DNA from 2 places in the Pseudonocardia sp. Ae331_Ps2 genome. Region 1 is predicted to be linked to the other one. Evidence: riboswitches for the same ligand, from Rfam matches in the RefSeq annotation. Region 1 holds a riboswitch; the other holds the start of a gene.
The links. Region 1 has a riboswitch for thiamine pyrophosphate ahead of thiO (glycine oxidase ThiO). Riboswitches for the same ligand answer to the same signal wherever they lie in the genome.
Positions count from the first base shown of each region.

Region 2: linked by a shared signal. The riboswitch ahead of Ae331Ps2_RS26815 (ABC transporter substrate-binding protein) and the one ahead of thiO (glycine oxidase ThiO) in region 1 are both predicted to bind thiamine pyrophosphate.

Region 1 covers NZ_MCIM01000001.1:1,654,969-1,670,506, reverse strand. The annotation lists gene thpD (ectoine hydroxylase) at 1-491, shown strand, start outside; gene Ae331Ps2_RS07860 (SGNH/GDSL hydrolase family protein) at 556-1,356, opposite strand; gene Ae331Ps2_RS07855 (DUF3159 domain-containing protein) at 1,512-2,180, shown strand; gene Ae331Ps2_RS07850 (hypothetical protein) at 2,621-3,685, shown strand; gene thiE (thiamine phosphate synthase) at 3,739-4,431, opposite strand; TPP riboswitch at 4,471-4,580, shown strand; gene thiO (glycine oxidase ThiO) at 4,577-5,749, shown strand; gene thiS (sulfur carrier protein ThiS) at 5,749-5,949, shown strand; gene Ae331Ps2_RS07830 (thiazole synthase) at 5,952-6,722, shown strand; gene Ae331Ps2_RS07825 (gamma carbonic anhydrase family protein) at 6,759-7,280, opposite strand; gene Ae331Ps2_RS07820 (hypothetical protein) at 7,475-8,098, opposite strand; gene Ae331Ps2_RS33100 (HNH endonuclease signature motif containing protein) at 8,552-9,487, opposite strand; gene Ae331Ps2_RS07810 (DUF222 domain-containing protein) at 9,484-10,236, opposite strand; gene Ae331Ps2_RS07805 (response regulator transcription factor) at 10,688-11,317, opposite strand; gene Ae331Ps2_RS07800 (GAF domain-containing sensor histidine kinase) at 11,686-13,104, opposite strand; gene Ae331Ps2_RS07795 (iron-containing alcohol dehydrogenase) at 13,127-14,509, opposite strand; gene Ae331Ps2_RS07790 (XdhC/CoxI family protein) at 14,635-15,538, opposite strand, start outside.
Region 2 covers NZ_MCIM01000001.1:5,732,668-5,748,205, reverse strand. The annotation lists gene Ae331Ps2_RS26830 (choline dehydrogenase) at 1-754, opposite strand, end outside; gene Ae331Ps2_RS26825 (hypothetical protein) at 872-1,300, shown strand; gene Ae331Ps2_RS26820 (hypothetical protein) at 1,310-2,032, opposite strand; TPP riboswitch at 2,270-2,359, shown strand; gene Ae331Ps2_RS26815 (ABC transporter substrate-binding protein) at 2,367-3,392, shown strand; gene Ae331Ps2_RS26810 (ABC transporter permease) at 3,389-4,156, shown strand; gene Ae331Ps2_RS26805 (ABC transporter ATP-binding protein) at 4,153-4,881, shown strand; gene Ae331Ps2_RS26800 (sugar ABC transporter substrate-binding protein) at 5,085-6,233, shown strand; gene Ae331Ps2_RS26795 (ATP-binding cassette domain-containing protein) at 6,308-7,081, shown strand; gene Ae331Ps2_RS26790 (sugar ABC transporter permease) at 7,081-8,583, shown strand; gene Ae331Ps2_RS26785 (ROK family protein) at 8,585-9,757, shown strand; gene Ae331Ps2_RS26780 (haloacid dehalogenase type II) at 9,801-10,463, opposite strand; gene Ae331Ps2_RS26775 (cobalt-precorrin-6A reductase) at 10,482-11,237, shown strand; gene Ae331Ps2_RS26770 (SDR family NAD(P)-dependent oxidoreductase) at 11,238-11,978, opposite strand; gene Ae331Ps2_RS26765 (TetR family transcriptional regulator) at 12,061-12,690, shown strand; gene Ae331Ps2_RS26760 (alcohol dehydrogenase catalytic domain-containing protein) at 12,820-13,836, opposite strand; gene Ae331Ps2_RS26755 (HAD-IA family hydrolase) at 13,893-14,522, shown strand; gene Ae331Ps2_RS26750 (GNAT family N-acetyltransferase) at 14,503-14,958, opposite strand; gene Ae331Ps2_RS26745 (precorrin-2 C(20)-methyltransferase) at 15,017-15,538, opposite strand, start outside.

The DNA of each region.
Region 1 (15,538 bases):
ACTACAAGCCCGGCTTCGGCGGCGGTGGGTTCTACTGGCACTCGGACTTCGAGACCTGGCACGCCGAGGACGGCATGCCGGGCCCGCGTGCGGTCAGCTGCTCGATCTCGCTGACCGACAATCACCCGTTCAACGGCTGCCTCATGATCATGCCCGGATCGCACCGGACCTTCGTGTCCTGCGTGGGCGAGACGCCGGAGGACTACTACCGGACGTCGCTGAAGGAGCAGAAGATCGGCACGCCCGACGCACGGTCGATCGCCAAGCTCGCCGAGCGGCACGGCATCACGATGATGACCGGCGACGCGGGCGGGGCGACGTTCTTCGACTCCAACTGCATGCACGGCTCCGGCGACAACATCACGCCGTACCCGCGGTCGAACATCTTCCTGGTGTTCAACAGCGTCGAGAACGCGTGCGTCGCGCCGTTCTCGGCACCGCGGCCGCGGCCGTCCTACATCGCGGCCCGGGACCACACCCCGGTCCGCTGAGCGGCCCACCGCGCACCGCGACGTCGTCGTCCCGCGGGAGCACCGCGGGACGACGACGTACGGCTCAGGCGTCCTGCAGCGGAGCCAGCTGAGGACGCTTGGCGTGGTAGTCGTCCCAGGTGCTGGTGCCGCGCAGGCGCCGGCGCAGGAACGGCATCACGTGCTGGGTGACCCACCGCAGGTCCTCGGCCTGCCGGGCGGTCCACGGCGCGGGCTCGACGGCCGGCTCCGGCCACGGGCCGCGCCAGTCCGGCGCGTCCTCGCCGAGCGTCTCCAGCACCCGCCAGGCGACCCGCTCGTGCGCGTGCGGCACCAGGTGCAGCCGGTCCGGGCCCCAGGCCCGCGGGTCGGCGAGGCAGTCCATGGCCCACAGGTCGACGACGCGGCAGCCGTGCCGCTCGGCGGCGGCCCGCATGTCCTCGTTGTAGCAGGCGATCCGGCCCCGCAGCCTGCGGATGAGCGGGTGCATCCGGCGTAGGTCGAAGCCGGTGAAGATGAGCACCTCGGCCCCGGTGGCGACCAGCCTGCCGAGCGCGGCGTCGAAGCGGGCGGCGAGGTCGTCGACGTCGCAGCTCCAGCCGATGATGTCGTTGCCGCCGGCGCAGAAGGTGATCAGGTCGGGGCGCATCGCCGCGGCGCCCGGGATCTGCTCGTCGACGATCTGGTCCAGCACCTTCCCGCGCACCGCCAGGTTGGCGTAGCCGAAGCCGGGGCGGCGCTCGGCGAGGATCTCGGCGACGCGGTCGGCCCAGCCGCGTGCCCTGCCGTCCGGGGTCAGGTCGTCGAGGCCCTCGGTGAAGCTGTCCCCGATCGCGACGAAGCTCCGGTGCCGTGCGCGCCCCTGATCGTGTCGCTGCGTGGCCATCGACACCGCCCCCTCCCGGTTCCGTGATCCTGATCCGTGCCCATCTGTTGTTCACCGCAACGACGTGCGGCGTTACAGCGATGATCACCCTCTCCGGGCCCGTACGCCAATCGGATCCGTCGACCTGCGGCCCGAGATAGGGCACCCTTAGTCAGGTGACACCCGATCCCGCTTCCCGCACCGCGCCCCGGGAGGACCCGCGGCTGGCCGAGCTGCTCGGCGGCCGGGCCGGTGCCGTCGACGCCTCGGTCCCGGTCGTCGCGTTCGTGCTCGCCTGGGTGGCGGCGAACGCCGCGGGGTCGCTGTTCCCGATCAACTGGGGCGCCGGCGCGGCGATCGTCGCCGGGGCCGGGGTGGCCGCATGGCGGCTGTACCGGGGGCGGCGGCCGCGCGCGGTGCTGTTCGGGCTGGCCGGGGTCGTCGTCGCGGCCGCGATCGCGCTGATCACCGGGCGCGCGTCGGACTTCTTCCTGGTCCAGATCGTGTCCAACGTCGGCAGCGCCCTGGCCTGGGCGATCTCGATCGTGGTGCGCTGGCCGCTGCTGGGGGTGGTGGTCGGCGGACTGCTGGGGCAGCGGACCCGGTGGCGGCGCGACCCGGACCTGCTGCGCGGGTACCAGCGGGCGTCCTGGGCGTGGGTGGCGCAGTACGTCGTGCGGCTGTCGGTGTTCCTCCCGTTGTGGGCGGCCGACCAGGTGGTGCTGCTGGGCGTCGCGCGGACGGTGCTGAGCCCGCTGCTGGTCGGGCTGAGCGTGCTCGTGTCGTGGCCGTTGCTGCGTACGGCGCTGCCGGCCGATCACCCGGGCATTCGTCACCCCCGGTGACGCTGTCCGACAACCGGTGACGGTAGAATCGTGATCTTCCCGTGATCTTTGCGCGATCGTGTGAAGGTCACCACATCGGGTGATCGTCCGGCGCAGTCGCTGCGTCCCCGGACGTTCCCCCGGCGGCGATCCGCCTGCACCGACGATCACTGCAAGGAGCCATGCCACACCAGCGCCCCCCGGAGCCCGGCTCCGGCGACGCCCCCCGTGGCGTCCCCGGCCCGGCCCGTCCCCCCGCCCAGTCGTCCGCTCCCCGACCCGGCACCGGTCGTCCGGTGGCCTCTCCCGACGCCCCGCGGCTGCCCCGGCAGCGCACGGCGCACCCGTCCCGTACGCACGGTGGACGGGGCCCGCAGCCGCCGTCGGACATCACCCGCGGCCGGACCACGCAGACCCCGCCCGGCGCCCGTCCGGTGAGCCCGGTCGTGCCAGGGCCGGGCGTGCCTGTCGGGACGCCGCCCGGCGGGCGTCCGCGCACCCGGGTGCTGCCGCCCGCGTCGGACACGACCCGCGCGGCCGGTCCCGGCGGTCCGGTGGGGCCGGTCGGGGGCGGACCGAACGGTCCCGGTGGGTCCGGGGGCTCCGGCGGGTCCGGTGACGGCTCCGGGGACGCTTCGTCGGACACCACGAAGGCGAGCGGGCTCAAGGCCGACCTCAGCCCGACGAAGATCGCGGCCGGCGCCGGGGCTGCGATCGTCACGGCAGTGCTCGGCTCGTTCCTCGGCGCGGTCGGCACGGTGATCGGCGCGGCGCTCGGCTCGATCATCTCGACGCTGGCCACCACGCTGTTCACGCGCTCGCTCGAGGTCAGCAAGGACAAGGCCCTCGAGCTGAAGGAGAAGGCGACCCGGCGGGGCAAGGGCGTCGCCGAGGGCACCGCGGCCGCCGCGCAGGACGGCGCCGGCCGCAGCATCGCCGGGCCCACCGGCGAGGAGACGGTGCTCCTGGACCCGTGGCAGACGCCCGGCGGCACCACCCGCGCCGCCGGAACGGGCCACGGCCGGTTCCGCCGGGTGCGGGTCACCCGCAAGACGGTCGTCGTGTCCGCGGTGCTCGGCGTCGTCACCTTCGCCGTGTCGATGTTCCTGATCTCCGGCATCGAGTTCGTGAAGGGCTCGTCGCTGTCCGGCTCCTCCGGCACCTCGGTGAGCAACGTCGTCCGCGGCGGTGCGCCTCCGGCCCAGCAGGAGAACGACCGGGGCGAGGGCTCCGGGGGCGACTCGTCGACGTCGTCGTCGAGCTCGACCTCCACCGAGGAGTCGGGGACCAGCACGTCGGAGTCGACGACCAGCACCCGCGACCGGGACTCCGGTCAGGACGGCTCGGGCTCGTCGAACCCGCTGCAGGACGGGCTGAACCGGGTCCTGCCGACCCAGCAGCCGGGCTCCGGGCAGGATTCCGGCGGCCAGAACTCCGGCGGCCAGAACTCCGGCGGCCAGAACTCCGGCGGCCAGAACTCCGGCGGCCAGAACTCGGGCGACCAGGGCTCGGGCACGCAGAACTGACCGGCGTCCCGCGGCGCCGTCAGCCGGCGTCGCGGGATCGACGCGGTCGGGCCTCAGACCAGCCGGGCCCGCAGCGCCGCCGCGGCCGCACGCGGGTCCTCGGCCTCGGTGATCGCCCGGACCACGACGATCCGGTCGGCGCCGGCGTCGAGGACCTCGTCCAGTCGGTCGCCGTCGATGCCCCCGATCGCGAACCACGGCCGCGCCGGGGCGCGCCCGGCGACCGTGCGGACCAGGTCCAGGCCGGGCGCCGGGCGTCCCGGCTTGGTCGGGGTGGGCCAGCAGGGACCGACGCAGAAGTAGTCCACGCCGTCCTCGTCGGCGGCGGTCAGGGTCTCCTCGGGGCTGTGCGAGGACCGGCCGACGAGCACGTCGTCGCCGACGACCCGGCGTGCCCACGGCACCGGCAGGTCGTCCTGGCCGAGGTGGAGCACGTCGGCGCCCGCGGCGAGCGCGACGTCGGCGCGGTCGTTCACCGCGAGCAGCGCGCCGTGCCGGCGGCAGGCGTCGGCGAGCACCTCCAGGGCGGCGAGCTCGGCGCGTGCCTCCAGCGGTCCGTCGGGCCCGCCCTTGTCCCGCAGCTGGACGATGTCGACCCCGCCGGCGAGCGCGGCGTCGGCGAACTCCGCCAGGTCACCACGCGCAGTGCGGGCGTCGGTGCACAGGTAGAGGCGGGCGTCGGTGAGGGCGTCGAGCCGGGCGCGACGGGTGTCGCGGGTGCCGGGGCGGGTATCAGTGTCGGACACGGCTCGCAGGCTACGGCGTAGCCTGTGCCCCGGACGACGACGAACCACGGGAGCCCGGGCAGCGGGCTGAGAGGGGACCCGCGACGCGGTCCCGACCGTCGAACCTGATCCGGGTCATGCCGGCGCAGGGAGTGAGGTGGATCCGATGAGCGCGAGTGCCGGACGGCTGGTCGTCGCGGGGGCGGGCGCGGTCGGCCTGTCCCTCGCCCGCGCGGCGGCCCGCGACGGCTGGTCGGTGACCGTGTTCGACCCGGCCCCCGGTCGCGGCGCGTCCTGGGTGGCCGGCGGGATGCTCGCCCCGGTCACCGAGGCCTGGCCCGGTGAGGAGGACCTGCTCGCCCTCGGGCTGGACTCGGTCGCCCGCTGGCCGGAGTTCGCCGCGGCCCTGTCCGCCGACGCCGGCACCGACGCCGGGCTGCACCCGGAGGGCACCGTCGTCGCCGCGACCGGGTCGGGCGACCGCGCCGAGCTGACCGCGCTCGCGGACTACCTGGAGTCCCTCGGCCGCGACGTGCGCCGGCTGACCGGCCGCGAGCTGCGCCGGCTCGAACCCGCGCTGGGCCCCGAGGTCCGCGGCGGCCTGTCGGTGCCCGACGACCCCTCGGTGGACAACCGGCGGTTGCTCGCCGCACTGGCGACCGCGGCGGAGCGGGCCGGGGTCGTGGTCTCCGACCGGGGGGTCGCGCGCGTGCTCGACGACGGCGCCCGCGTCACCGGCGTGCGCCTCGCGGACGGGGCCACGGTCGCGGCGGACGCGGTCGTCGTCGCCGCGGGGGCGCACTCGTCGTCGCTGCACCCGGTGCTCGACGGGCTGGTGCGCCCGGTGAAGGGCGAGATCCTGCGGCTGACCCGGCGCGCCGGGGCGCTGCCGCCGCCGTCGCGGACGGTGCGGGCGCTCGTCGACGGGCGGGCGGTCTACGCCGTGCCGCGGACGCTGCCCGGGTACGGCGACCTCGTCGTCGGCGCGACGACGGCGGAGAACGGCTTCGACACCGACGTCACCGTCGGCGGGGTGCGCGACCTGCTGCGCGACGCCGAGCGGATCCTGCCCGGGATCGCCGAGTACGCGCTCACCGAGACCGCCGCCGGGCTGCGGCCCGGCAGCCGGGACAACCTGCCGCTGATCGGGCGGACCGGGCCCGACGGGCTGATCGTCGCCACCGGGCACGGCCGCAACGGGATGCTGCTGGTGCCGGTGACCGCGGTGGCCGTGGCGGCGCTGCTGCGCGGCGACGACGTGCCCGAAGCGGTCCGCGCCGCGGACCCGCGACGGTTCGTCCCGGCCGCCGCCGGGGTGCGCGAGGAGGGGAACCACTGATGTTGATCGTGCTGAACGGCGAGCACCGCGAGGTCGACGCCGACGCCGACCTCGCCCGGATCCTGGCCGAGGCCGGGCTGCCGGAGCGGGGGATCGCCGTCGCCGTCGACGGGGAGGTCGTGCCGCGCACGTCGTGGGCCGGGCACCGTCCCGGCGTCGGCGCGCGCGTGGAGGTCCTGACCGCGGTGCAAGGAGGATGAGCATGGCTGTGCAGACCGACAAGCTCGCCTTCGGCGACCACCTCTTCGACTCGCGGCTGGTGATGGGCACCGGCGGGGCGGCGAACCTGGAGATCCTGGAGCGGGCGCTGGTCGCGTCCGGCACCGAGCTGACCACGGTGGCGCTGCGCCGGGTCGACGTCGCGGGCGGGACCGGGCTGCTGGACCTGCTGCGCCGCCTCGGGATCGCGGTGCTGCCGAACACCGCGGGCTGCCGCACCGCGGCCGAGGCGGTGCTCACGGCGCGGATGGCCCGCGAGGCGCTGGAGACCGACCTGGTGAAGCTGGAGGTCGTCGCGGACGACACGACCCTGCTGCCCGACCCGGTCGAGCTCCTCGACGCCGCCGAGCAGCTCGTCGACGACGGCTTCACCGTGCTGCCCTACACCAACGACGACCCGATCCTCGCCCGTCGCCTGGAGCAGGTCGGGTGCGCCGCGGTGATGCCGCTCGGCTCCCCGATCGGCACCGGGCTCGGCATCCGCAACCCGCACAACATCGAGATGATCGTGGCCGCCGCGGGCGTGCCGGTCGTGCTCGACGCCGGGATCGGCACCGCCTCGGAGGCCGCGCTGGCGATGGAGCTGGGCTGCGACGCCGTCCTGCTCGCCACCGCCGTCACCCGCGCCGCCGACCCGGAGCGGATGGCGCGCGCGATGCGACGGGGCGTGGAGGCGGGGTGGGACGCCCGGCACGCCGGCCGGATCCCGCGCCGCTACCGGGCCCAGGCGAGCTCGCCCGACGTCGAGGGCTGAGGGCCCGGAGCGTTCCGCGGAACGCGCGGGGGCGGCTCAGGCGGGGGTGACGCCGTCGGCGTGCCGCCGGGCCAGGGCGCGGTAGAAGTCCGGGTTGGTCCGCACCCACCAGCGGGCCTGCTCGGTCAGCTCGCCGCGCTCCTTCGCCGCGGAGCCGAGCATCAGCCGGTCGGCGGGCAGCTCGGAGTTCGGCGTGACCGTCGACCCGGCGGCGACCATCGCACCCTCGCCGATCCGGGCACCGTCCTGCACGGTGCTGCCGTTCCCGACGACCGCCCGCGCCCCGATCACGGCACCGTGCACCACGCACAGGTGCCCGATCGTGGCGCCCTCGCCGATCTCGGTGACCGGGTCGTCGCCGCCGTGGAGCACCGACCCGTCCTGCACGTTGGCGCCGGCACGCACGACGATGGGCCCCAGGTCGGCGCGCAGCACGGCGTTGTACCAGATCGAGGCACCCTCCTCGACGCGCACGTCCCCGACGAGCGTCGCGGTCGGGGCGACGAAGGCGTCCGGGTGCACGGTGGGGGAGAGGCCCTCCAGGGCGAACAGCGGCATGGTCGACAGCGTCGCACCCCGCTCCGTGGTTCTCCCGGCGCCGCGGCCGGCACCGCAGCCGTGTCGCCGCCCTGCCGTGTCGCCCGCCGTCCTGCCGCCTCGACACGGCCGGTCTCGCCACGCCGCCGTCTCGTCACGCTGCCGTCGATCTGCCGGCGTGTCGCCAGCTCTGTCCCCGCTTCTTCAGCCGCCGGTCATCGCCCTGTCGTCGGCCGGTCGTGGACGCGGGTGTGCAGGCCGAGGTCGGACAGTTCCAGCGCGGCCAACGCCGCCACGACGGCGGGGTCCCCGGACCGCCACGCAGCCGCCGGGTCCGGCGCGACCCGGACCAGCCGCGACACCGGCACCCGCGACAGCGCCCGCAGGGCCAGTAGATCCGGGGCGGCGGCGCGCGCGGCGACGGCGGCGCCGGCCCGCCGGGCGTAGCGCAGTCGCAGCGGGAGCCAGCCGAGCAGCACCGGCAGCAGCATCACCAGCGGGACGACGACCAGCGCCCCGGTCGCGAGAGCGTCGACGGCGCCCCCGAACTGCCGCCCCGCGGCGACGAGCTCTGTGCCCGCCCCCGCGGCCGGATCCAGCGCGCGGGCCAGGTCGGACCCGATGAACGGGACCGCACCGACCGCTCCGGCGACCCCGGTGAAGGCGTCGGAGACCCGACCGCCCGCGACGACCAGCGAGTCACCGGGCCCACGCAGCGCGGACAACCCGTCGTGCACGGCCACGCCGGCGGTGACGGCGAGGACCGTCCACAGCACGGCGACGAGGTCGGCGACGACCTGTCGGGCGATCCGGTCGGGGCGTTCGGCGTACCAGCGCATCGGTCCTGTCTACCGGTCCTGCCCGCCGGCCCTGTCCCCCGAGGCCGGAAACCGGTCGTCGTCGCGGCCTGCCCGTGCGCCGCCGGGCCGGTGGACCGCTCGCTCGCCCTCGGCCGCGCCTCCTGGGACGACGTGCCCCGCTGCACGCCCGGAGCCCCGACGCCCCCGACCGCGACCGTGACCGTGACCCCCGAGTGGAACCACGGCCTCGGCGAGATCGTCACCGCGCTCCTCGACCGGGCGTGGCTTCCGGCGCCGCGTTCCGCGGAACGCGGTCCGGCGACAACTTTGTGCGGCCGCCGTCCAGCCCCTCGCACATGCGGCTTCCGCGCCCTCGCGCGCCGGTGTCTGCACCGGGCTCCCGCAGGCTCGGTGCGCCGCGGTCCGGGTCGGCTCCCCGGCCGTACCTGTGTCTGTATTCCTCTCCGGTTGTCCGGCGGAGTGCCTGCGGGTTCAGGCCACGGCGGTGGCCGTCGTGCCGGGCGGGAGCAGGGCGTCGAGGATCGGCTCGGGGTCGAGGCGATCGCCGTACCAGTCAGGGGTGAGGGTGCTGCGATCGATCCGCAGTCGGGCCCGCGTGTTCCGTTCGACGAGGGACTCGGCGCTGCCGTCCAGCGGTCTGCCCGTCGCCTCGACAGGGCTGCCGTCGGGCCGGTGGAACAACCAGCCCTCACCGGGCGGGCGCAGGACCAGGTACCCGTCGTCGTGCACGAGACGGTGGTGGAACGAGCAGAGCAGGACCAGGTTGTCGACGTCCGTCGGCCCGCCCCGCAGCCAGTGACGGACGTGGTGAGCATGGAGGTGACGGGTGTGGTGGCACCCCGGGAACCGGCAGGAGCCGCCACCGTCGGCGGTCAGGGCGGCGATCTGTGCCGGGCTCGCCAGTCGCCTGCTCCGACCGAGGTACATCCGGTTCCCGGTGCGATCGCTCAGCAGCACCTGGGCCCGGGCGTCGCAGGCAAGGCGCTCGGCGGTGCTCGCGGCGATCTCAGGCCCACCGGCGAGGCGTGCGGTGCCGGTCCCTGCGTCGACGACGACCGTCACCCGCGCCGAGCCCCGCTCCACCACCGCGGCGCCGGCCGCGCCGGGCCCGCGGACGACCAGGTCCACCAGAGCGTCGGCCCGCCGGGCCGCCAGCGAGTCGACGACCGCGCCCGGTGCCTGCTCTTCCGTGCGGCGGGCCTGTTCGTGGGGATCGACCCCGCCCCATCCCGCCCGCCGCCCCTCGCGTGCGGCCGGATCGTCGCTGTCGCTGTCGGTCGGGCCGGCGGGAGTCGGGAGCGCTGCGGCGACCCCGGCCTCGATCGCGGCGATCAGGAGGGCGCCGTTCTCGGGAGTGAGCCGGGCTCGTACGACCAGGGATCCGTCGACGTCGTGGTGCCAGCTCACCCGCGCCGGGCGGCGACGTCGCTCGGCGGCGCGCAGCGTCGACGCACCGCGCGGACGACGGTCTCGACATGGCTCGCGGTCCCGCCCAGGGCGAGGTCCAGGAGCACCTGCTCGGCGTCGGGCCCGGCCGCGGCACCGAGAAGGGCGACAGCCCCGGCGTCACCCTGCGGCTCCGGAGCGACAACGACGACCGCCGCTTCGCTCGCCGTGTCGTCGTGCGTAACCGTGTCGCCGCTGTCGGCGGGCGGCGTGGTGGTCTCCTCCGCCCTCTCGGCGTCCGGCACGCCGGAGCCGGCATGCACTCCCGGGTCGGCGTCGGCGTCGGGGTCGCTGCCGGGGTCCCGGAGCGGCTCTGTGGCGGGACCCATCGGGGACGGGGCGGTGACGCGGTCGAGGACCGCGTCCTCCGCGCCGACGAGGCGGGTGACGGCCCGGACCTTGGAGTAGGAGATCCGGCCGGCCGCGAACGCCTCGGTGATCCGGGGCAGCCGGGTCAGCGCGTGCGCGACGCGCAGGTGCTCGGTCGCGGTGCGCAGGCTCATCCCTGCCCGCCAGGTCAGCCAGTGGGCGCAGGACCGGACGCCGACCCCGCACCAGCCGCCGCGGTCGTCGAACTCGGCGAGCAGTCGCAGGAAGCGGCACTCGGCGGCGGCGATGTGGCCGGCGAGACCGAGGAGCTCGGACTCGAGGTCCGGCAGGCTCAGCTCACCGGCCGGCGTGGTCGTGGTCGTCGAGGCGGGCAGGGGCACGACACTCTCCTTCGTCGAACGTGTGTTCGAGACGAGTGTGCCGGGTGGGTCCGACAGTTTCGAGCCCGGCGGAGGACGGGGCCTGGGACGATCGCGTTCCGCGGAACGCGGCTGCTGGTCGGGATGCCGAGAGGTCGACGAAGCGGAACGGGACCCGTCGGCCCTGCCGACCCAACGGTCGACCAGGGCCAGGGCCAGGGCCAGGGCCAGGACCAGGACCGCGTTCCGCGGAACGCGATCGGGGCGGTGGTCGACCGGTCCGACCGGCGCTCCGATCTTGACCGATCGCGCTGCCGACCGCCCCGTGACGGCCGTCGAAAAGTCAGACCGCGTTCCGCGGAACGCACATCCTCGCGCCGTGCCGCCGTGCCGCCGTGCCGCCGTGCCGCCGTGCCGCCGTGCCGCCGTGCCGCGGTGTCGGGCGAGGGGCGGCGGCGGGGGGTGGGTGGTGTCAGAGGAGGCCGAGCTTGGTGGCTGCGTAGACCGCCTCGGCGCGGCGCGACACCATCAGCTTGCGCATCAGGTTGCCGACGTGGAACTTGACCGTCGTCTCGGAGATGAACAGCTCGGCGCCGATCGCGCGGTTGGACAGCCCCCGAGCCAGCAGGCGCAGCACGTCGAGCTCGCGGTCGGTCAGTCGTTCCCGGTCGGGCATCCCGCCGGAGAGCGACCGCACCATCGCCGATGCCGACCGGGCGTCGAACGCGCTCTCCCCGCGGGACACCGCGCGGATGGCGCGGACGAGTTCGGTGGTGTCGACGTCCTTCACCACGTAGCCGCGGGCACCCGCCTGCACCGACTCGACGACGAGACGGTCCTCGGCGAAGGTCGTCAGCACCAGCACCCCGATGCCGGGGTGGTCGGCGCACAGCCTGCGGCAGACCTCGAGACCGTCGGTCTGCGGGCCGGACGCCAGCTTGAGGTCGAGCAGCACCACCTGAGGCCGGCCGGCCGCGACGGCGGCGAACGCCTCCGGAGCGCTGCCGGCTTCGCCGACGATGCGCAGGTCGTCCTCGCGCTCCAGAACCGCGCGCAGCCCCTGCCGCATGATCGAGTGGTCATCGACCAGCACGATCCGGATCGGCGGTGCCGCGACGCTCGTGGAGCCGGAGCCGGAGCCGGAGCCGGGACCAGGGCCGGTGCGGGTCGCGGCGGTCCCGCCGGCCCCGTGCACCCCACCACCCGGCGGATTCCCAGCGCCCTGTCCGGATCCGCCCTGCCCGGGCGCGACAGCGCTGCCGACGGAGCCGCCCTGCCCGGGCACGACAGCGCTACCCGCGGAGCCGCCCTGCCCGGAGCGGCCGAGTCCGGAACCGCCTTGCCCGGGGCCAGGAGGCACACCGTCGTGGCCGGGGCCGCGACGGGTGCCGAGTCCCGCCCTGCCGTCGGCGGGCGCGGTGGGTGCCGGTGCGGCCCCGGGGCCTCCCGGGGCGGTCCGTGTGCCGCTGCTCATCCGAGCTCCTCCTGCCCCGGCGTCCCGATCGGGACGTCCACCTGCACCTGCAGCCCACCGATCCGCGAGCGGCGGAACCGCAGGGTCCCACCCATCTCGCGGGCGCGGGCGTCCATGTTCACGAGGCCGCGGTGCTCCCCGGAGGGGCCGCGGACCGACGCCGCACGCAGCGTGCGGCGGATCTGCTCGGGGGAGGCGCCGCCGTCGTCGGAGATCAACAGGCGGACGCGACCGCCGGCGTAGGCCAGCCGCACCACCGCCCGCGACGCCGAGGCGTGCATCGCCGTGTTGAACAGCGCCTCGCCGGCGATCCGGAACAGCGACTGCTCGTGCTCGTGCGGCAGCGGCACCGGGGCCCCGCCGATCGTCACCTCCACCCGCAGCTCGTCGGGCATGTGCACGGTGGACAGCTGGCGCAGCATCGACGGCAGGTCCTTGTCGGCGTGGTCGTCGTCGTTGAGCGCGTAGATCGCCGACCGCAGCTGCTCGACGGCCCGCCGGGTCAGGTCCTTGGCGGTGTCGAGGTGCTGGAGCAGGTCCGGATCGGTGATCTCCGACCGGCACAGCTCGATGTGCATCCCGGCCGACAGCGCGTACTGGGTGACGCTGTCGTGCAGCTCGCGGGCGATGCGGTGCCGCTCGTTGTCGAGGACCTCCCGCTGGCGTGCCGCGCCGAGCGCCTGCTGGGTGAGCATCAGCTCGTCGTTGCGGACACGCAGGTCCTCGGCCTGGGCCGCGGTGCGCGCGTGCAGTCGCTCGGCCCGCTCCAGCAGCGCGCAGTTCTGCAGCGCCGACGCCGTCTGACCGGCCAGGATGCGCAGCACCGAATGGTCGGTGTCGTCGATGTGGCGTTCCGGCGGCGTCCACGCGACGAACCCGCCCACGGTGCGGCCGTCGAGCCGGATCGGGACGTGCAGGTGCCGGGGGCGCTGGTCGTCGTGATGCCGGTCGTCGTGGTGCTGGTGCTGGTGGTCGTCGTGGTCGTGGTGGCCGTCGCCGGCGTGCAGCCGTTCCACGTGCCGGCGCACGCGCTCGGGCACCGACGCCAGGTCGGCCCACTCGACGCCGTCCGGCCCGAGGACGACGTGCCGCGGCGCGGCGTCGGGCAGCTCGCCGTCGACGAGCCCGAGCACCACCCAGTCCGCGGACAGGTGGTCGGCCGCCGCGTCGGCGACCGCGCGGACCAGCGCCTCGGAGCCCTCCATAGTGCGGACCAGCGCGGCGGAGATCCGGTCCAGCGCGACGATGACCCGGCGCAGCCGTTCGGCCCCCTCGCGGTACTCCGAGTAGAACGACGGCTTGCCCGTCCGCAGGCCGGTGAGCTGGTCGAGGTCGGGCCGGGCCCGACCCGCGGCGGCCGGCGACGAGGACGGGGCGGGTGTGCGGCGGCGCGGGAAGCGGGCGGCGGCGGTCACCGCGTGGGCCTCCGCGACGGCGTCACAGCGCCTCCCGGAACAGGTCCTCGATCTGCTCCACGCTCGCCGTGCGCGGGTTGGTGGTCAGACAGGCGTCGCCGAGGGTGAGCCGGGACAGTCGCGGGACGTCGGCCTCGCGCACCCCGATGGCGGCGAGCCCGGTCGGGACGCCGACCTCGTCGGCCAGCTTGCGGACCTCGGTCGCGACCATGTCCACGGCCTCGTCGCCGGGCATCCCGGGCCGGGCGGGCAGCCCCATGGCCTGGGCGATCGGGACGAAGCGCGCCGCGTCGGCGTCGGAGGCCGAGCCGTTGAACCGGATCACGTGCGGCAGCAGCACGCCGTTGATCAGGCCGTGCGGCAGGTCGAGCATGCCGCCGACCTGATGGCTCATGGCGTGCGTGGCGCCGAGGATCGCGTTCGTGAACGCCAGGCCCGCCTCGAGCGCGGCCTGCGCCATCGCGGAGCGGGGGCCGTCGTCGTGGCGGCGGATCATCGTGGTCGGCAGGTTGGCGTGGACGAGTGCGACGGCGTGCAGCGCGTGGGTGTCGGTCAGCGGGCCGTGGGCCAGCGACACGAACGCCTCGATGCCGTGGGTCAGCGCGTCCAGGCCGGTCGCGGCGTTGAGCCAGTCCGGCATGGTGACGAGCAGCCGCGGGTCGATCACCGAGACGTCCGGGACCAGGGCGCGGCCCATGATCGTGATCTTGGTGAGGCGCTCGGTGTCGGTGATGATGCAGAACTGGGAGACGTCGGCGCCGGTGCCCGAGGTCGACGGCACCATCACCAGTGGAGGGATCGGGTTGGCGATGCGGTCGATGCCCTCGTAGTCGAGGATCGTGCCGCCGTTGGCCGCGAGCAGGGCGACGCCCTTCGCGGCGTCGATCACCGAGCCCCCGCCGATGCCGATCACCACGTCACAGCCGGAACTCTCGTAGCGCTCGAACCCGGCCTGGATCTCGTGGTCCTTCGGGTTCGGGGTGATCTCGTTCCACAGCTGGGGCCGCAGACCGGCGGCGCGCAGGTGGCGCAGGAGCTCGGCGGGCCACCCGGCCTCGGTCACCCCCGGGTCGGTGACGACGAACGGGCGCCGCGCCCCGAGACGCAGCGCGGCGTGGGCGGTCTCGGGCAGCGAGTCGGGCCCGAACACGATCTCCGGCGCGTGGAACTTCGACAGCCGCGGTCGCGGCTCCCGCGGGCACTGCGCCGCGCGGACCGTGTACCCCTCCTCGGCACCGGCGCCGCCGGTCTCGCCGTCGAGCACCAGCACCGTCTCCCGCGGCACGGCGCGGTCCGCCCCGTGCCCGGGGACGACGGTGCCTGCCTGACCGGTGAGGACCACGCTGCCCTCCTCCTGCTCCGTGATGGTCGACGGCCCGCCCCGGACGGCGGGCGGCTCGGTCACGAGCGTGTGTCCCACGGTACAGGGACACCCCTCTTTCCCGGCCTCTCGATCGGCGGGCGGCGCGCGGAGCCGCAGGTCGGCGGCGAGCACGTCACGCCGCGGACCTGGCCGAAAGCGGGGGGATGTCAGGAGGCGTGGATGGGCCCCTCGCGCTCGGCCAGCCGGATGCCCTCGCCGCCCCAGTGCTGGGCGATCATCTCCGCGGCGATCGACACCGCGGTCTCCTCCGGGGTGCGGGCGCCCAGATCCAGCCCGATCGGCGACGACATCTTCGCGATCTCGGCCTCGGTCACGCCCCGCTCGCGCAGGCGCTCGAGCCGGTCGTCGTGGGTGCGTCGCGAGCCCATCGCCCCGATGTAGCCGACCTCGGGCAGCCGCAGCGCCACCTCCAGCAGCGGCACGTCGAACTTCGGGTCGTGGGTGAGCACGCACAGTGCGGTGCGCTGGTCGATCCGGCCCGCGTCCGCCTCGGTCTGCAGGTAGCGGTGCGGCCACTCGACGACGACCTCGTTGGCCCCCGGGAAGCGGCTCGCGGTCGCGAACACCGGCCGGGCGTCGCAGACGGTCACCCGGAAGCCGAGGAAGCTGCCCATCCGCGCCACCGCGGCGGCGAAGTCGATCGCCCCGAACACGATCATGCGGGGCGGCGGCGCGAACGACTCGACGAAGATCTGCAGCCCCTCCCCACGACGCTCGCCGTGGACGCCGTAGGTCAGCGTCGCGTTGCGGCCGGAGTCGAGCAGGCCGCGGACGTCGTCGCGCACCGCGTCGTCGATCCGGTCCGATCCGGTGCCGCCCTCGGTCTTGTCCGGCCAGACGATCAGCCGCTTGCCGAGCAGCTCCGAGGGGCCCGCGACGACCGTGGCCACCGCGACCGGGTCCTCGTCGCGGATCGCCTCGGCGATGCGGCCGAGCTGCTCGTAGGTCTCCGGGGTCACCTTCTCAACGAAGATGTCGAGGATGCCGCCGCAGGTCAGGCCGACGGCGAACGCGTCGTCGTCCGAGACGCCGTAGCGCTGCAGGACCGGT
Region 2 (15,538 bases), 4.1 Mb from region 1:
CGACGTCGCGGATGGTGCCGTCGGAGGCGCGGTAGCGGACCCCGATGACCCGGGTGCCGCGGGCGTCGGTGCGTAGCGCGCGGACCAGGGCGCCGGTGCGCACGGTCAGGTTGGGCCGGGAGCCGGCGACCGGGTGCAGCCACGCATCGGTGGCCGAGAAGCGGCGCCCGCGCGAGATCGTGCGTTCGGTGCGGGAGAAGCCCTCCTGGACCGGACCGTTCGTCGAGTCGACCAGCGCGTGCCCGGCCTGCTGGGCCGCGGCCAGGAACGCCGCGTTCAGCGGGCCGGCCGCCGGGGCCCGCTCGAGGACCTGCGGGCCGTGGCCGCCGTCGGGCAGCGGGGTGCCGTGCTCGGAGGTCCGACGCTCCAGGCGGCGGAAGTAGGGCAGCAGGTGGGCCGAGCTCCACTGCTCGCAGCCGGGCAGGCGGGACCAGCGGTCGTAGTCGCCCGGGTGGGCCCGCTGGTAGACCATCCCGTTGATGCTGCTGCTGCCGCCCAGGACCTTCCCGCGCGGGACGGCGATCCGCCGCCCGGCCAGACCCGACTCGGGCTCGGTGACGTAGCACCAGTCGTAGCGCGGGTTGCCCCACGCCTTGGACAGCGCGGCGGGCATCCGGATGATCGGGTCCCAGCGGTGGTCGGGGCGGCCCGCCTCGAGCATCAGCACCCGGCGTGTGGGATCCTCCGTGAGCCGCGAGGCCAGCACCGCCCCCGCGGATCCTCCGCCGACGATGACGACGTCGTACCGGCCCATTCGCGTCCTCCACACGTACTGTCGGGATTGCCCTGTTCGAGGGAGCAACCCCCCTTGCGTGGATCACGGTACGCCGCGGCCACCGCCCGTCGTCGCCGCCCCCGTACGCTCGACGGCGTGACGACGACCGAGCGTGGTGCGGACGACGGAGCGGACCTCCGCGACCGGCCCGCGGACGACGCCGACACCGCGCTGGCCGCCCTCGCGGCCCAGCTGGACGCGTCGGTCGCCGCGCTGTCCTCGGCCCGCCGACGGGTGGCCGAGCTGCAGGAACTGCGGGCACAGGGGCTGAGCTGGCGGGAGATCGTCCCGCGCGAGGCACGGCCGCTGATCGTCGAGACCCTCACCCGCACCCTCGACGGCCTGGGCGCCGTGGGTGGCCGGTTCCGCCGTGAGGAGGCCGTCGCGCTGCACGGCGAGGGCGAGTCGATCGCCGGGATCGGCAGGCTGTTCGGGGTCAGCCGCCAGCGCGCGTCGGCCTACCTGCAGGAGCACCAGCAGCTCCTCGAACGGGGCGCGTCCCGCGAGGACCGGCCGGAGACCTGACCCCGGGGATCAGGTCTGGTCGCGCCGGCGGTGCCGGGCCTGCCGCTGGGCGGGCACCCGCGGCGCCACCGGTGCCGCGGGGGAGCGGCGGGCCGCCGGGATCAGCGCGGTGCGGTCGACCGCGTCGGACTGCTCGGGCACCGCGGAGGCCGCGGTGCGCAGCTGCAGCCGGGCCAGCTCGCGGACGTCGGTGAGCCGGGCCGCGAGTGCGGTGACCACCGGCGCCAGCGCGACGACCAGCCGCTCGCCCAGCGGGTCGTCGGGCCCGCCCCGGGCGAACAGCTGCAGGGCGCCCGCGGTGCGCCCGGCGACCGGGACCGGCACGGACAGCGAGCGGACCAGGCCGCAGTCGGCCGCGGCCGCGGCCAGCTCGGGCGGCCCGGTCCGGGTCAGGTCCGGGGTGGTCAGCGTGCGGTCGCCGCGCTCGGCGGCGGGGCCCGGCCCGGCGTCGGCCCGGCGCTGCAGCTCCCCGAGGCGCAGGGCGGCGGTGTCGGACCCGAAGACCCGCCGAGCCTCGGGGTCGCGGGGGTCGGCGGGCTCGCGCAGCAGCAGCGCCGCACCTCCGACCCGGGCGGCGGGCACCAGTGCGACGCAGATCCCGGACAGCATCGCGGCGACGTCCGCGTGCGCGACGGAGACGGAACCGGCCTGCAACGCGACCCGCACCAGGGCGGGTGCCGGGTCGGGCGTCGGCCGCCCGGTCGTGCCGGAGGTCCAGAGCGAGGCCGCCATCTCGTCCCTTCCGCGTCAGCTCCCGCGAGCGAGGTCCGTGACACAGCGTCGCGGGTGTGGTGGGTGAGGATAACGATCGTGGTCACCGCCGCGGACGGCGGCTCGCCCGGCGCGTCCGACCGATCACCGCAGGTGACCGAAGTCGCGGCTCCGGTGACGGGGGGGTGTCCGAACGGTGCGGTGCGACCGACGTCGCCCCGGCGGGACCGGGTGGGCCGCGTAAGGTCTCCGGACGTACCGCGGGAGCCCGCGCACCGAGGCTGAGAGGGCGGCAGGACCGGCCGCCGACCGTTCGAACCTGATCCGGGTCACACCGGCGTAGGGAGGCCGCCCCGTGCTGTCACGTGCTCTCCGTCCACTGGCCGTCGTGCTGGCGCTCGCGCTCGCCCTGTCCGGCTGCGCCGCGGGCGACGGCTCCGGGGCCGCGGCCGGGGGTGGGCCGATCCGCGTCGCGCTGGACTGGACGCCGAACACCAACCACATCGGGTTGTTCGCAGCCCAGCAGGCGGGCTACTTCCGCGACGCCGGTCTCGACGTCGAGTTCCTGCCCTACAACCAGACCTCGCCGGACACCCTGGTCGGCTCCGGCGCCGCGGACTTCGGCGTCGGCTTCCAGGACTCGTTCACCTTCTCCAAGGCCGCGGGTGCCGACATCACCTCGGTCATGGCGATCCTGCAGCACTGGGCCACCGAGATCGCCGTGCGCGCCGACCGGTCCGACCTCACGCGGCCGCGCGACCTCGACGGGAAGGTCTACGCCGGGTTCGGCGGGCCCGGCGAGAACCAGAAGATGCAGGCCGTGATCCGGGCCGACGGCGGGCGCGGCGACTTCCGCACCGAGGTGCTGTCCACCGCCGCCTACGAGGCGCTCTACTCGGGGCAGGCCGACTTCACCGAGCCGTTCGTCAACGTCGAGGGGATCGAGGCACAGCTGCGGGGCGAGCCGATCCGTACCTTCCGCTACACCGACTACGGCTTCCCGGACTCCTACAACGTGCTGCTGCTGGGCAACTCGACCTGGCTGCGGGACAACCCGGACACCGCCCGGAGGTTCGTGCAGGCCGTCCAGAAGGGCTACGCGCTGGCCGCGCAGGACCCGGCGACGGCGGCGCGGATGCTGAAGGAGGCCAACCCCGGCGCGTTCACCTCCGACGAGCTGGTCGACCGGGGCGCGCAGATGCTCAGTGAGCGCTTCCTGCGCGACGCGCAGGGCCGTGTGGGGTTCCAGACCCCGCAGCAGTGGGCCGGCTTCTCCGGGTTCCTCTACGACACCGGCACCGTCGCGGGGCCGGACGGGGCCCCGGTGCGGCAGAAGCCGGACTTCTCGACCTGGTTCACCAACGACTACCTGGCACCGTGACCCGTCGGCTGTGGCCGGCCGCCGCGCTGGTCACCGCGCTGCTGCTCACCTGGCAGGTCGCGGTCACCGTCGCCGGCACCCGGCCCCAGGTGCTGCCCTCGCCGCTGCGGGTGGTCGAGCAGGGCTGGGCGTTCCGGGCCGAGCTCTGGGCGAACACCCTCCCGACGGTCCAGGTGACGCTGATCGGGTTCACCGTCTCGATGGCGCTGGCCTGGGCCGCGGCGGTCGCGGTGGACTTCTCGCCCTGGCTGCGGCGGGCGCTGACCCCCCTCCTGGTGGCCTCGCAGACACTGCCGGTGGTCGCGATCGCGCCGCTGCTCATCATCTGGTTCGGTTTCGGCCTGCTGCCGAATGTGCTGGTCATCGCCCTGGTGACGTTCTTCCCGGTGGCGGTCGGGCTGATCGAGGGCTTCGCCGCGACCGACCGCGCCGCGACCGCCCTGCTGCGGTCGATGGGTGCCTCGCGCTGGCAGCGGTTCCGCTACGTGCGGCTGCCGGGGGCGCTGCCGTCGTTCTTCACGGCGCTGCGGATCGCGATCACCTACGCGGTGACCGGGGCGATCTTCGCCGAGTACGTCGGCGCCCGGGCCGGCCTGGGGATCTTCATGCAGCTCCAGAAGAACCAGTTCCGCACCGACCTGGTGCTCGCCGCGGTCGGCGTCACCGCCGTGCTGTCGGTGACGTTGTTCGCACTGACCTTCCTGCTCCAGCGCCTGGTCACGCCCTGGTACGTGGCCGACCACGACGGAGGAGGTGCGCGGTGAAGGTCGTGGTGCGCGACCTGTCGGTGTCCTACGGCGACCTGCCGGTGCTGTCCGGGGTGCACCTGGACGTCGCGCCGGGGGAGTTCGTGTCGCTCGTCGGGCCGTCGGGATGCGGCAAGTCGACGCTGTTCGGGGCGCTGGCGGGCATCCTCGACGGGGCGACGGTGACCGGCGACATCGAGGTCGACGGCGGCCCGGTGCGCGGTGCCCCGTTCGGTCTGATGCCCCAGCAGGACCTGCTGTTCCCGTGGCGCACGGTCCTCGACAACACCGCCCTCGGGCTGGAGGTCGCCCGCGTGCCGCGCCGCGAGGCCCGCGAGCGCGCCCGCGCGCTGTTCGAGCCGTTCGGGCTGGCCGGCTTCGAGGACGCCCGCCCGGGCGAGCTCTCGGGCGGCATGCGCCAGCGCGCGGCGCTGCTGCGCACCGTCGTCGCGGGCCGGCAGGTGCTGCTGCTCGACGAGCCGTTCGGCGCGCTGGACGCGCTCACCCGGACCGCGATGCAGGACTGGCTGGAGTCGGTGCGCGCCCGCTACGGCTGGACGACGGTCCTGATCACCCACGACGTGCGGGAGGCGGCCCTGCTCTCGGACCGGGTGCTGGTGTTCTCGCTGCGCCCGGCGACGGTGGTGCGGGAGCTCGTCGTCGACTCCGGGCGCCCGCGCAGCCGTACCGACCCGGCGCTGGCCGCGGTCGAGGCGGACCTGCTGGACACCCTGCGCGGCTGAGGCAGGGCCGGCGTTCCGGCGCTCCGGATCGTGCCCGAGGGCAACAAAGTCGGCGTTCGTGACCGGATCGTGATGACGAAACGGGAACTGTCTCGATTCAGAAGGCTGTTGCGGAGCCGGTTCCGCCCAATACGTTGGCGCTCGCAACATTCACCCGTTCGTGATCATGCGAGCGGTCCACAACGTCGTGGAGGGAGACCCCGATGGGGGCACGGAACACGGGGCGCGGTCCCCGGCTGCGTCGGGCGGTCGCGGCGGCGGGCCTCGGCCTGCTGCTGGCCGTCGCGGGCTGCGGACAGAACAGCGCGGGCGGCGGCGGGGACACCGCCGGCGGTGGCTCCGGCGGGTCCGGCGGTGGGGTGAAGGTCGGGGTGATCCTCCCCGAGACCGACTCCTCGGCCCGCTGGGAGGGCTTCGACAAGCCCATGCTGGACGCGGCGCTGCGCGCCGAGGGCATGGACCCCGACATCCAGAACGCCCAGGGCGACGAGCAGAAGTTCTCCACCCTGGCCGACGGCATGATCTCCAGCGGCGTCAAGGTCATGATCATCGCCTCGATCAGCAGCGACGGCGGCACGGCCGTCGCCCAGAAGGCGAAGGCCCAGGGCATCCCGGTCATCGACTACGACCGGCTCAACCTCGGCGGCGTCAGCGACTACTACGTCTCCTTCGACAACGAGAAGGTCGGCGCCCTGCAGGGCGAGGGCCTGGTCCAGGGCATCGGCAACAAGCCGGGCGCCCAGGTCATCGAGATCGAGGGCGCGCCGACCGACAACAACGCGACCCTGTTCTACAACGGCCAGCAGAGCGTGCTGAAGCCCAAGTACGAGTCCGGGGCCCTGAAGCTGGTGCAGAGCCAGAAGATCGACAAGTGGGACAACCAGGTCGGCGGCACCACCTTCGAGCAGATCCTCACCGGCAACGGCGGCAAGGTCGACGGCGTCGTCGCCGCCAACGACGGCCTCGCCGGCGCCATCGTCACGGTGCTGGCCAAGTACGGCCTGAACGGCAAGGTCGTGGTCACCGGCCAGGACGCCACCGCCGACGGCCTCGCCGCGATCCTGCGCGGGGACCAGTACATGACGGTGTTCAAGCCGATCGAGCAGGAGGCGCAGGCCGCCGCGAAGCTCGCCGGCGCCCTGGCCAAGGGCGACACCGCGGCCGCCGACGGCGTCGCCACCCAGACGGTCAAGGACCCGAAGGGCAACCGTGATGTCAAGTCGCTGCTGCTCGAGCCGCAGCTGATCACCAAGGACTCGGTCAAGAAGGTCACCGACGCCGGCTACGTCAAGGCCTCGGAGATCTGCAACGCCGAGACCCAGGCCGCCTGCGGCCAGCTCGGCATCAAGTAGGACCCGCAGCCGGTCCGGGCCGCGGCGGTGATCCCGCCGCGGCCCGGCCGGCGCCCACGTGGAAGGTGCCCGAAGTGGCCGACCCCATCCTCTCCCTGCGCGGTGTCTCCAAGAGCTTCGGCGCCGTGCAGGTCCTGCACGACGTCGACCTGACCGTGCGCGCCGGCGAGGTCACCGCGCTCGTCGGCGACAACGGCGCGGGAAAGTCCACCCTGGTCAAGTGCGTCGCGGGGATCCACCCGATCGACTCCGGCGAGGTCCTGTTCGAGGGGGCTCCGGTGACCGTCGCCGGCCCGTCGGACGCCGCCAAGCTCGGCATCGAGGTCGTCTACCAGGACCTCGCGCTCGCCGACAACCTCGACATCGTCCAGAACATGTTCCTCGGCCGCGAGCGCGGGCGCTCCTGGATGCTCGACGAGGGCTCGATGGAGCAGGCCGCCCGCGACACCCTCGCGTCGCTCTCGGTCCGCACCGTCACCTCGGTCCGGACCCCGGTCGCGTCGCTGTCCGGCGGGCAGCGCCAGACCGTCGCGATCGCCAAGGCGGTGCTCTGGGACTCGCGTGTCGTGCTGCTCGACGAGCCGACCGCGGCGCTCGGCGTCGCCCAGACCCGCCAGGTGCTCGACCTCGTGCGACGGCTGGCCGAGCAGGGCCTCGGCGTCGTGCTCATCAGCCACAACATGGCCGACGTCTTCGAGGTGTCCGACCGGATCGCCTGCCTCTACCTCGGCCGGATGGTCGCGCAGGTCCCGACCCGCGAGGTCACCCACTCCGACGTCGTCGCGCTCATCACCGCGGGCCGCTCCGGCGAGCTCGGGCTGCCGCGGCCCGAGCAGGCGGTGTCCTGATGGCCCCCCACCCCGACCCGTCCGGCCCGGCCGGCCCGGGAGGAGACACCGTGACCGAACGGACGCCCGCGCCCGAGCAGGAGCAGAGCGCGGCCCGCCGGGCGAACCCCGCCAACCGGGCCGCCGACTTCGGCATCGACACCACCGCCCGCACCACCCGCGAGGCGATCACGGCCTACCTGCGCGGGCTGCGCGGCGGCGACCTGGGCTCGCTGCCCGCGCTGCTCGGCCTGGCCGCGCTGTTCGTGCTGTTCAGCGTGCTCGACTCGGGCGGCACGTTCCCGAGTCTGCTCAACCTCGCCAACCTGCTCCAACAGGGCGCCGGTCCGACCATCATCGCGATGGGCCTGGTGTTCGTGCTGCTCACCGGGGAGATCGACCTGGCCGCCGGCACGGCGTCCGGGCTGGCCGCGGCGCTGATGGCGCTGCACCTGATGAGCGACGGCAACGTGCTCGGCGCCACCGGCACCACCGTGTTCGTCCTGCTGGTGGCGGTCATGCTGGCCGGTGCCGTGCTCGCGGCGCTGGTCCGGGTGTGGGCCGGGTCGGTGATCAGCCTGCTCACCGCGGTCGTGCTCGTGATCGGGGTCCCGGCGAACGCGTTCACCGTGATGGGGCTCGCCGTCGGCGTCGGGGTGGTGATCGGCTGCCTCACCGGGTTCCTCGTGGCCCGGATCGGGATGCCGTCGTTCGTCGTGACGCTGGCGTTGTTCATCACGTGGCAGGGGGTGATCCTGCAGCTCATCGGCGACGGCGGCACCATCGCGCTGCGGGACCCCTTGATCAACGCGGTGGCGAACGGCAATCTCTCGGTCACGGCGTCGTGGGTGCTGTTCGTGGTCGTCGCCGGTGGCTACGCGCTGGTCCAGACGGTCCGGCTGCGGACCCGGCTGCGCAGCGGGCTGGTCGCGCCGCCGACGGGCCTGGTCGCGTTGAAGATCGGAGCGGTGGTGGTGCTCGGCGGCCTGGTGACGTTCGCGCTGGTCCAGGACCGTTCACCGGGCGTCATCGCGATCGCCGGGGTGCCCTACGTCGTCCCGATCGTGCTCGTCCTGCTGGTGCTCGGCACCTGGGTGCTCGACCGGACCCGGTTCGGCCGCCACGTCTACGCCGTCGGCGGCAACCGGGAGGCCGCGCGCCGGGCCGGCATCGACGTCGCCCGCATCCGGGCGTCGGTGTTCGTCATCTCCACCGCCTTCGCCGCGATCGGCGCGATCGTCTACTCGTCGAAGATCGGGTCGGTGAACCCGGCGGCCGGTGGCGGCAACACCCTCCTGTTCGCGGTCGGCGCCGCGGTCATCGGCGGCACCTCGCTGTTCGGCGGACGCGGCCGGATCAGCAACGCCGTCATCGGCGGCACGGTGCTGGCCACGGTGCAGAACGGCCTCGGCCTGCTCAAGCAGCCCGCCGCCGTCGTGTTCGTGGTGACCGGCCTGGTGCTGCTGCTCGCGGCCGGTGTCGACGTGGCGTCACGGCGCCGGGCGGCGGCCACCGGCCGGTGACATGACCCAGCCCGGATCGGGGACCCGACCCGACGACGCGCGCCGGCACAACCGGGCCGTCCTCTTGCGTCGGCTGCACGTCGAGGGACCCTGCACCCGCGCGACGCTGGCCGGCGAGCTCGGCCTCAACCGCAGCACGATCAAGGCGGTGGTGGACGGGCTCGCCGAGGCGGGCGTCGTCACCGAGGCCGTCCCGGCCCGGCGCTCGGGGGCCGGACGGCCGTCGCTGCTGGTGCTGCCCGACCCGCAGGCGGCGGTGGTGCTCGCCGTCGACATCCGGGTCGAGCAGGTGGCGCTGGCGATGGTCGGCATCGGCGGCCAGATCCTCGGGCGGCACAGCTGGAACCTGCACCGCACCACCCGGCTGCCCGGCGAGGTGATCACCCACCTCGCCGAGTCCGCCGCCCTGCTCCGCGACGAGCTGGGCGTCGCCGAGCAGGCGGTCGGGGTGTCGGTGCCCGGCGTCGTCCGGCGCTCCGACGGCTTCGTGCACGAGGCACCCAACCTCGGCTGGCGCGACGTCGACCTGGGCACCCGGCTCGCCGCCGTCCTGGCCCGGCCGGTGCAGGTCGCCAACGACGCCGAGGCCGGAGCACTCGCCGAGCACCTGCGCGGGATCGGCCGCGACGTCGCCGACATGGTCTACCTGTCCGCCGACGTCGGCGTGGGCGGCGGTGTCGTGTCCGGCGGGACGCCGCTGCGCGGCACCGGCGGCTACGTCGGCGAGCTCGGGCACCTCATGGTCCGACCGGACGGGCGGGAGTGCTTCTGCGGCTCGCACGGCTGCTGGGAGACCGAGGTCGGCGAGCCCGCGCTGTGCCGCGCGCTGGGGCTGCCCGAGGACACCCCGCGCGGGGTGCTCGTCGCCGAGCTGCGCGACCTGGCCGCGGTACCGGGGAGGGCCGACCGGCTGCTGGCGGACTACGCCGGATGGATGACCGCCGGGCTCGTCACGGTGGTGAACATGCTGGCCCCGGAGCTCGTCGTACTGGGGGACCTGTTCGGGGCGCTGCCGCCGTCGGTCGTCGAACGGGTCGGCTCCGAGCTGCGCCGACGCAGCCTGGTCAGCCGGGCCACGGGCGGGACCCGGCTCGCGGTGTCCCCGCTCGGCCGCGACGGCGCGCTCGTCGGCGCGGCCGAGATCGCGTTCGAGCCGGTGCTGGCGGCGGTCTGACGCCGTGCCGGGGCCGGCCCGGCACCACGGCCGGCCCGCGGGCTCAGGCCAGGTGGCCGGCCAGCGCCGCCAGCGCGCCGACGGTGAAGGTCGGCGGGGTGAGGTACCCGGGCCAGGTGTCGCCGTGGCGGTCCAGCCAGGCCGTCGCCATCCCGACCCGCGCGGCGCCGTGCAGGTCCCACGGGTGCACCGCGACCATCACCGCCTCGCCCGCGTCGACCCCGCAGGCCCGCAGCGCGTACCGGTAGGACTCCGGCGCCGGCTTCCAGATCCCGGCGTCCTCGACCGACAGCACGGCGTCGAACTGCTCGCGCAGGCCGTGGTCGCCGAGCAACCGCTCGGCCACCGACGCGGCGCCGTTCGACAGCGTCACCAGCCGCAGCCCCGCGGCCCGCAGCGCCGCGACCCCGCCGTGCACGTCGTCGTGCACCGGCAGCTCCAGAAATCCGTCGACGACGTGCCGGGCGCCCCGGTCGGGGTCGGTGACCCCGTGCCGGCGCAGCAGCCCGGCCGCGGTCGCCGTCGCCAGCTCGGCGAAGGTCGTCAGCTCCCCGCCCGCGGCCTGCGCCATGCCCTCGCGCAGGGTCGCGGCGAACCACAGGGGCCCGAGCGACTCCGGTGCGCCCAGCGCGGCGAACCGGGCCCCCATGGGTGTCAGGCCCGACAGGGTCTCGTTGACGTCGAACACCACGGTCGTGATCGCCATCCCCCTACCCTGACGGGTGTGAGTGCTCCCCGCACGGTGCTGGTCCTCGGCGGTACGACCGAGGGCCGTGCCGCGGCCGCCGCGCTGGCCGTCCGCGACGACGTCCGGGTCGTGTCGTCGCTGGCCGGGGCCGTGCGCAGCCCGGCCCTGCCCGACGGCGAGGTCCGGATCGGCGGGTTCGGCGGTGCCGACGGGCTGGCCGCGCACCTGCGTACCGAGCGGGTGGCGGTGGTGCTCGACGCCACCCATCCGTTCGCGTCGACGATGACCGCGAACGCGGCCGCCGCCTGCGCGGGCACCGGGGTGCCGCTGGTCGTGCTGCGCCGGCCGGGCTGGACGCCCGGGCCGGGGGACCGGTGGCACCGGGTCCCCTCGGTCGCCGCCGCGGCGGCCGCGCTGCCCGACCTGCTCCCCGGCCCCGCCGGGCGGGTCCTGCTCACGACCGGCCGCGGGGGACTGGCGCACTTCGCCGATGTCGACGCGGCGTTCTGGATCCGGGCGGTCGACCCGCCCGACGGCCCGCTGCCCGCCCGGCACGAGCTGCTGCTCGACCGGGGCCCGTTCGCCCTCGACGACGAGCGCGCCCTGTTCGACGCCGTCGTCCCGCACGTGCTGGTCACCAAGGACTCCGGCGGCGCGGCGACCGCGCCGAAGCTCGCCGCGGCCCGGGAGCGCGGGGTGGCGGTCCTGCTCGTCGACCGGCCGCCGCTGCCCGGTGGGGTCGCGGTGGAGTCCACGGTGGAGGCGGCTCTGGCCCGGCTGCTCGGGGACTGATCACCAGGGGACCGGCTCGCCCGTCCAGTCGACGAAGGTGCCGGTCGGGCCGCCGTCGGGGGCCAGCAGGAGCCGCACCGCGCCGGCGGCGGCCTCGGCCGGGTCCCCGGCGGACGTGGCCGCGCGGGCGTTGAGGTTGGTCGCCCGCAGCCCCGGGGCCAGCGCGTTCACCGCGATCCCGGCGTCGGCGAGCGACTGGGCGTAGGACACGGTGAGCGCGTTCAGGGCCGTCTTCGACGACCGGTAGGCCGCCGCGCCCCCGCCCGAGCGGTGGTCGAACTGCCGGTTCGGGCCGGTGCTCCAGGTCAGCGACCCGGTCCCGCTGGAGACGTTGAGGATCCGTGGATGAGCCGAGCGCCGCAGCGCGGGCAGGAACGCGTTGGTCACCGTGACGACGCCGAACACGTTCACCTCGTAGACCCGGCGCAGGTCCTCTGCGGTCGACTCCGGGGCCGTCGCGAACGAGTCGCCCACCCCGGCGTTGTTCACCAGCAGGTCCACCCGTTCGACGGCGGCAGCCGCCGCCGCGACCGAGGCCGCATCGGTCACCTCCAGCGCGAGCGGCCGGGCGCCCGCACCGAGTGCGGCGACCGCGTCGGCACCGCGGGCGGCGTCGCGCGCCCCGACGTACACGGTGAGTCCCGCGGCCAGCAGCCCGCGGGCGATCTCGAACCCGATCCCGCTGTTCGCGCCGGTGACGACGGCGACGTCGCCCGCACCCGGTCCGGTCGGCTCGGTCATGACGGCCTCCATCTCGATCTCCAACTCCAACTCCAACGATGGCGTTGGAGATGAGCGTACGCCCCTCCGCTACCGTGCGGCCATGGCCTGGGACACCGAGGGGACGCGACGCAGGCTGAAGGACGCGGCCACCGCCGAGTTCGCCGAGCGCGGCCGCGAGGGCACGACGATGAGCCGCATCGCCGCCCGGGCCGGGATCAACAAGGAGCGCCTCTACAGCTACTTCGGCGACAAGCAGGCACTCTGGGACCTCGTGCTGGCCGAGCAGCTCGAGCTGCTCGCCGCCGGCGTCCGCGCGACCGGGACCGGCCTCGACGACGTCGGCGAGTTCGCCGGGGCCACGTTCGACCACCACGCCGACCACCCGGTGCTCGCCCGGCTGCTGCAGTGGGAGGGGCTGGACGCCACCGGACACGTCGCCGGGCGCCCGGGGCGCAGCCGGCACTACCGGGAGAAGGTCGAGCGGTTCGCGGCCGCGCAGCGCGCCGGGACGATCGACGACGGCCTCGACCCGGCCCATCTGGTGTTCGCGCTGATCGCGCTGGCCGCCTGGTGGCACACGGTGCCCCAGCTCGCCTCGATGGTGACCGGTGCCGAGCCCGGTGACCCGGCCGAGCGGGCCGCGCGCCGTGCCTTCGTCGTGGAGGCCGCCCGGCGCCTCGCCGCGCCGCGGCGGTCCCCGGACGAGGTGCCCGGCCCGGATCGGGGGTAGCGGCCGGCCCACCGGTCGCGCGTCGTCCGTCGGGGCATCCGGAACCCGGGGGCTGCCGGAACCCGGGGGAGGCCGGAACGTGGGCACGCCGCACCCCGGGGCGGACCGGGTCCCGGGGCAGGCCGGGGCTCAGGGCAGGCCGACGAGGATCCCGCCCGGTTCCGGGGCCGCGGCCAGCGCCCCGGCGAGCGCGTCCAGCCCGGTCCGCCGGGTGACCAGCCGGCCCGGGTCGAGGCGGCCCTCGGCGACGAGTGCCATCAGCTCCGGGTAGTCCGCGGCGGCCATGCCGTGGCTCCCGGTGACCGTCAGCTCGTGCGCGATCATCAGCGGCACCGGCATCACCGGCTCCCGGGCGAGCAGGCCGATCTGCACCAGCGTCCCCTGCCTGCGCAGCGACCGGACGCCGAGGTCCAGGGCGTCCGCCCGGCCCGCGGCCTCCACCGCGAGGCGGGCGCCGCCGTCGCCGACGGCCTCGCGGACCGCGTCCGGGCCGTGGGCGGTGTCCACCGCCGCCGCCGCGCCCAGCTCGACCGCCCGGGCCCGGGCCGCGGGCGAGGGGTCCGCGACGACCGACTCGGCGCCCAGCGCCGCCGCGATCAGCACCGCGGCCAGGCCGACCCCGCCCGCGCCGAGCACGAGGACCCGCTCCCCGGCGACCAGCCCGCCGCGCCCGACCAGCGCCCGGTGCGCGGTGGCGACCCGGCAGCCGAGCAGCGCGGCCCCGGCGGCGTCGGCGTCGTCGGGGACCGGCACCAGGTTGTGGTCGGCATGGTGCAGCGCGACGAGCTCGGCGAAGGAGCCGTCGTGGGTGAAGCCGGGCTGCTGCTGGTGCGGGCAGACCTGTGCGCGGCCCGCCCGGCAGTCCGGGCACACACCGCAGCCGCAGACGAACGGCGCCGTGACCCGGTCACCGGCCCGGAACCGGGTGACCCCGGTGCCGGTCGCGGCCACGCGCCCGACCAGCTCGTGGCCGGGGACGTGGGGGAGCGTCACGTCGCCGTCGTGCCCGGCCCAGGCGAAGCGGTCGCTGGCACACAACCCGGTCGCCTCCACCTGCACGACCACCCCGCCCGCGGGCGGCGTGGGGTCCGGCAGGTCGACGACCTCGGGTGGCGCACCGAACGCGGTGATCCGTACTGCTCGCATGGAGGGGATCCTTCCAGGCTCGATATGCTCGCCGTCCGAGGGAAAGGGGTGGTGCGGTGTACGCCGCGATCCTGTTCGACATGGACGGCACCCTGGTGGAGTCCGACGAGGCGGTCGCCCGGTCCTGGGCCGCCTGGGCCCGCGAGTACGGCGTCGCCGAGGCCGACCTGGTCCGCGTCGCGCACGGGGTGCCGAGCGACGGCACGATCCGGCTGCTGCGCCCGGACCTCACCGGTGCCGTGCTCGACGCGGCCGCGGCCCGCCAGCTCGAGCTGCAGTACGACGACCTCGACGACGTCGTCGCGCTGCCCGGCGCGCACGCGCTGCTCGCCGCCCTCGACGCGGCGCGGATCCCGTGGGCCGTCGTGACCAGCGCCGACCGGCGGCTCGCCGAGGCCCGCCTCGGCGCCGCCGGGATCGTCGCACCGGTGCTCGTCGCCCGCGACGACGTGCGGCACGGCAAGCCGGACCCGGAGGGCTACCGCGCCGCGGCGGCCGCACTCGGGGTGGACCCGGCCACCTGCCTCGTCGTCGAGGACGCACGGGCCGGGCTCGACGCGGGCCGGGCCGCCGGCGCGGCGACCGCGGCGCTGCGGGGACTCGACGGGGACCTGCGACTCTCCGGGCTGCCCGAGCTCACGGCCCTGCTGGGGCTCGCGGACGCGGTCAGACCGGGCGGCTCATGACGGTCAGCCCCGGACCGGGCACGCCGTCGGCGACGAACCCGGTCCGGAGGTAGAAGGCGATCGCGCGGGCGTTGTCCGGCTCCACCTTCAGCGACAGCGTGCGCGACCCGTTCTCGCGAGCGACGGCGGTGACCGCGTCGACCAGCGCGTCGGCCACCCCGGTACCGCGAAGGTCGGGGTGCACCCACATGCCGTACAGCAGGCCGTCGCCGTCGTCACCGGCCCGCCAGCACGCGGTGCCGACCGGGCGGTCGCCGTCGAAGGCGGCGAAGCGGACGTGCTCGGTCAGGACCACCCGCCAGGCGGCCGGTTCGAGGGCGGCCTGCTCGCGGTAGAAGTCGCTGTCCTCACCGAACCCGTCCCGCACCGACGCGAGGCGGGCCACGCGGGCCTGCTCCCAGTCGTCGGGCCCGAATCGCCACACCCGCAGTTGCACGGCGTGACGCTAGCGCGGAACCGGCATCCGTCAGGATGTCGTCAACGAGCCGATGTGATCAGTCGGTCGTCGTGCCGCCGGGGCCGTAGTGCCGGGGGGTGAACACGACGGTCGTGCCGCCGCGCTCGACCGCCCGGGTCGTCGACGAGCCGACGACCACCAGGGTCCGCATGTCCACCTGCTCCGGGTCCAGCTCGCCCAGCGTGGTGACGACGACCCGCTGCCCGGCGCCGCCGACGTCGCGGCCCAGCACCACCGGCGTGTCCGGGGCGCGGTGCTCCAGCAGCACGTCGCGGGCCGCCCCGACCTGCCACGGCCGGGCCTTCGAGCGCGGGTTGTAGATCGCGATCGCCAGGTCGGCCGCGGCCACGGCACGCAGCCGGTCCGCGACGACGTCCCACGGCTTGAGCCGGTCCGACAGCGAGATCAGGGCGTGGTCGTGCCCCAGCGGGGCGCCGACGGCGGCCGCCACGGCCTGCGCCGCGGACATGCCGGGCAGCACCCGGACCGGGACGTCGTGGTACTTCGGCTCCGCGGCCACCTCCAGCACCGCGGTCGCCATCGCGAACACCCCCGGGTC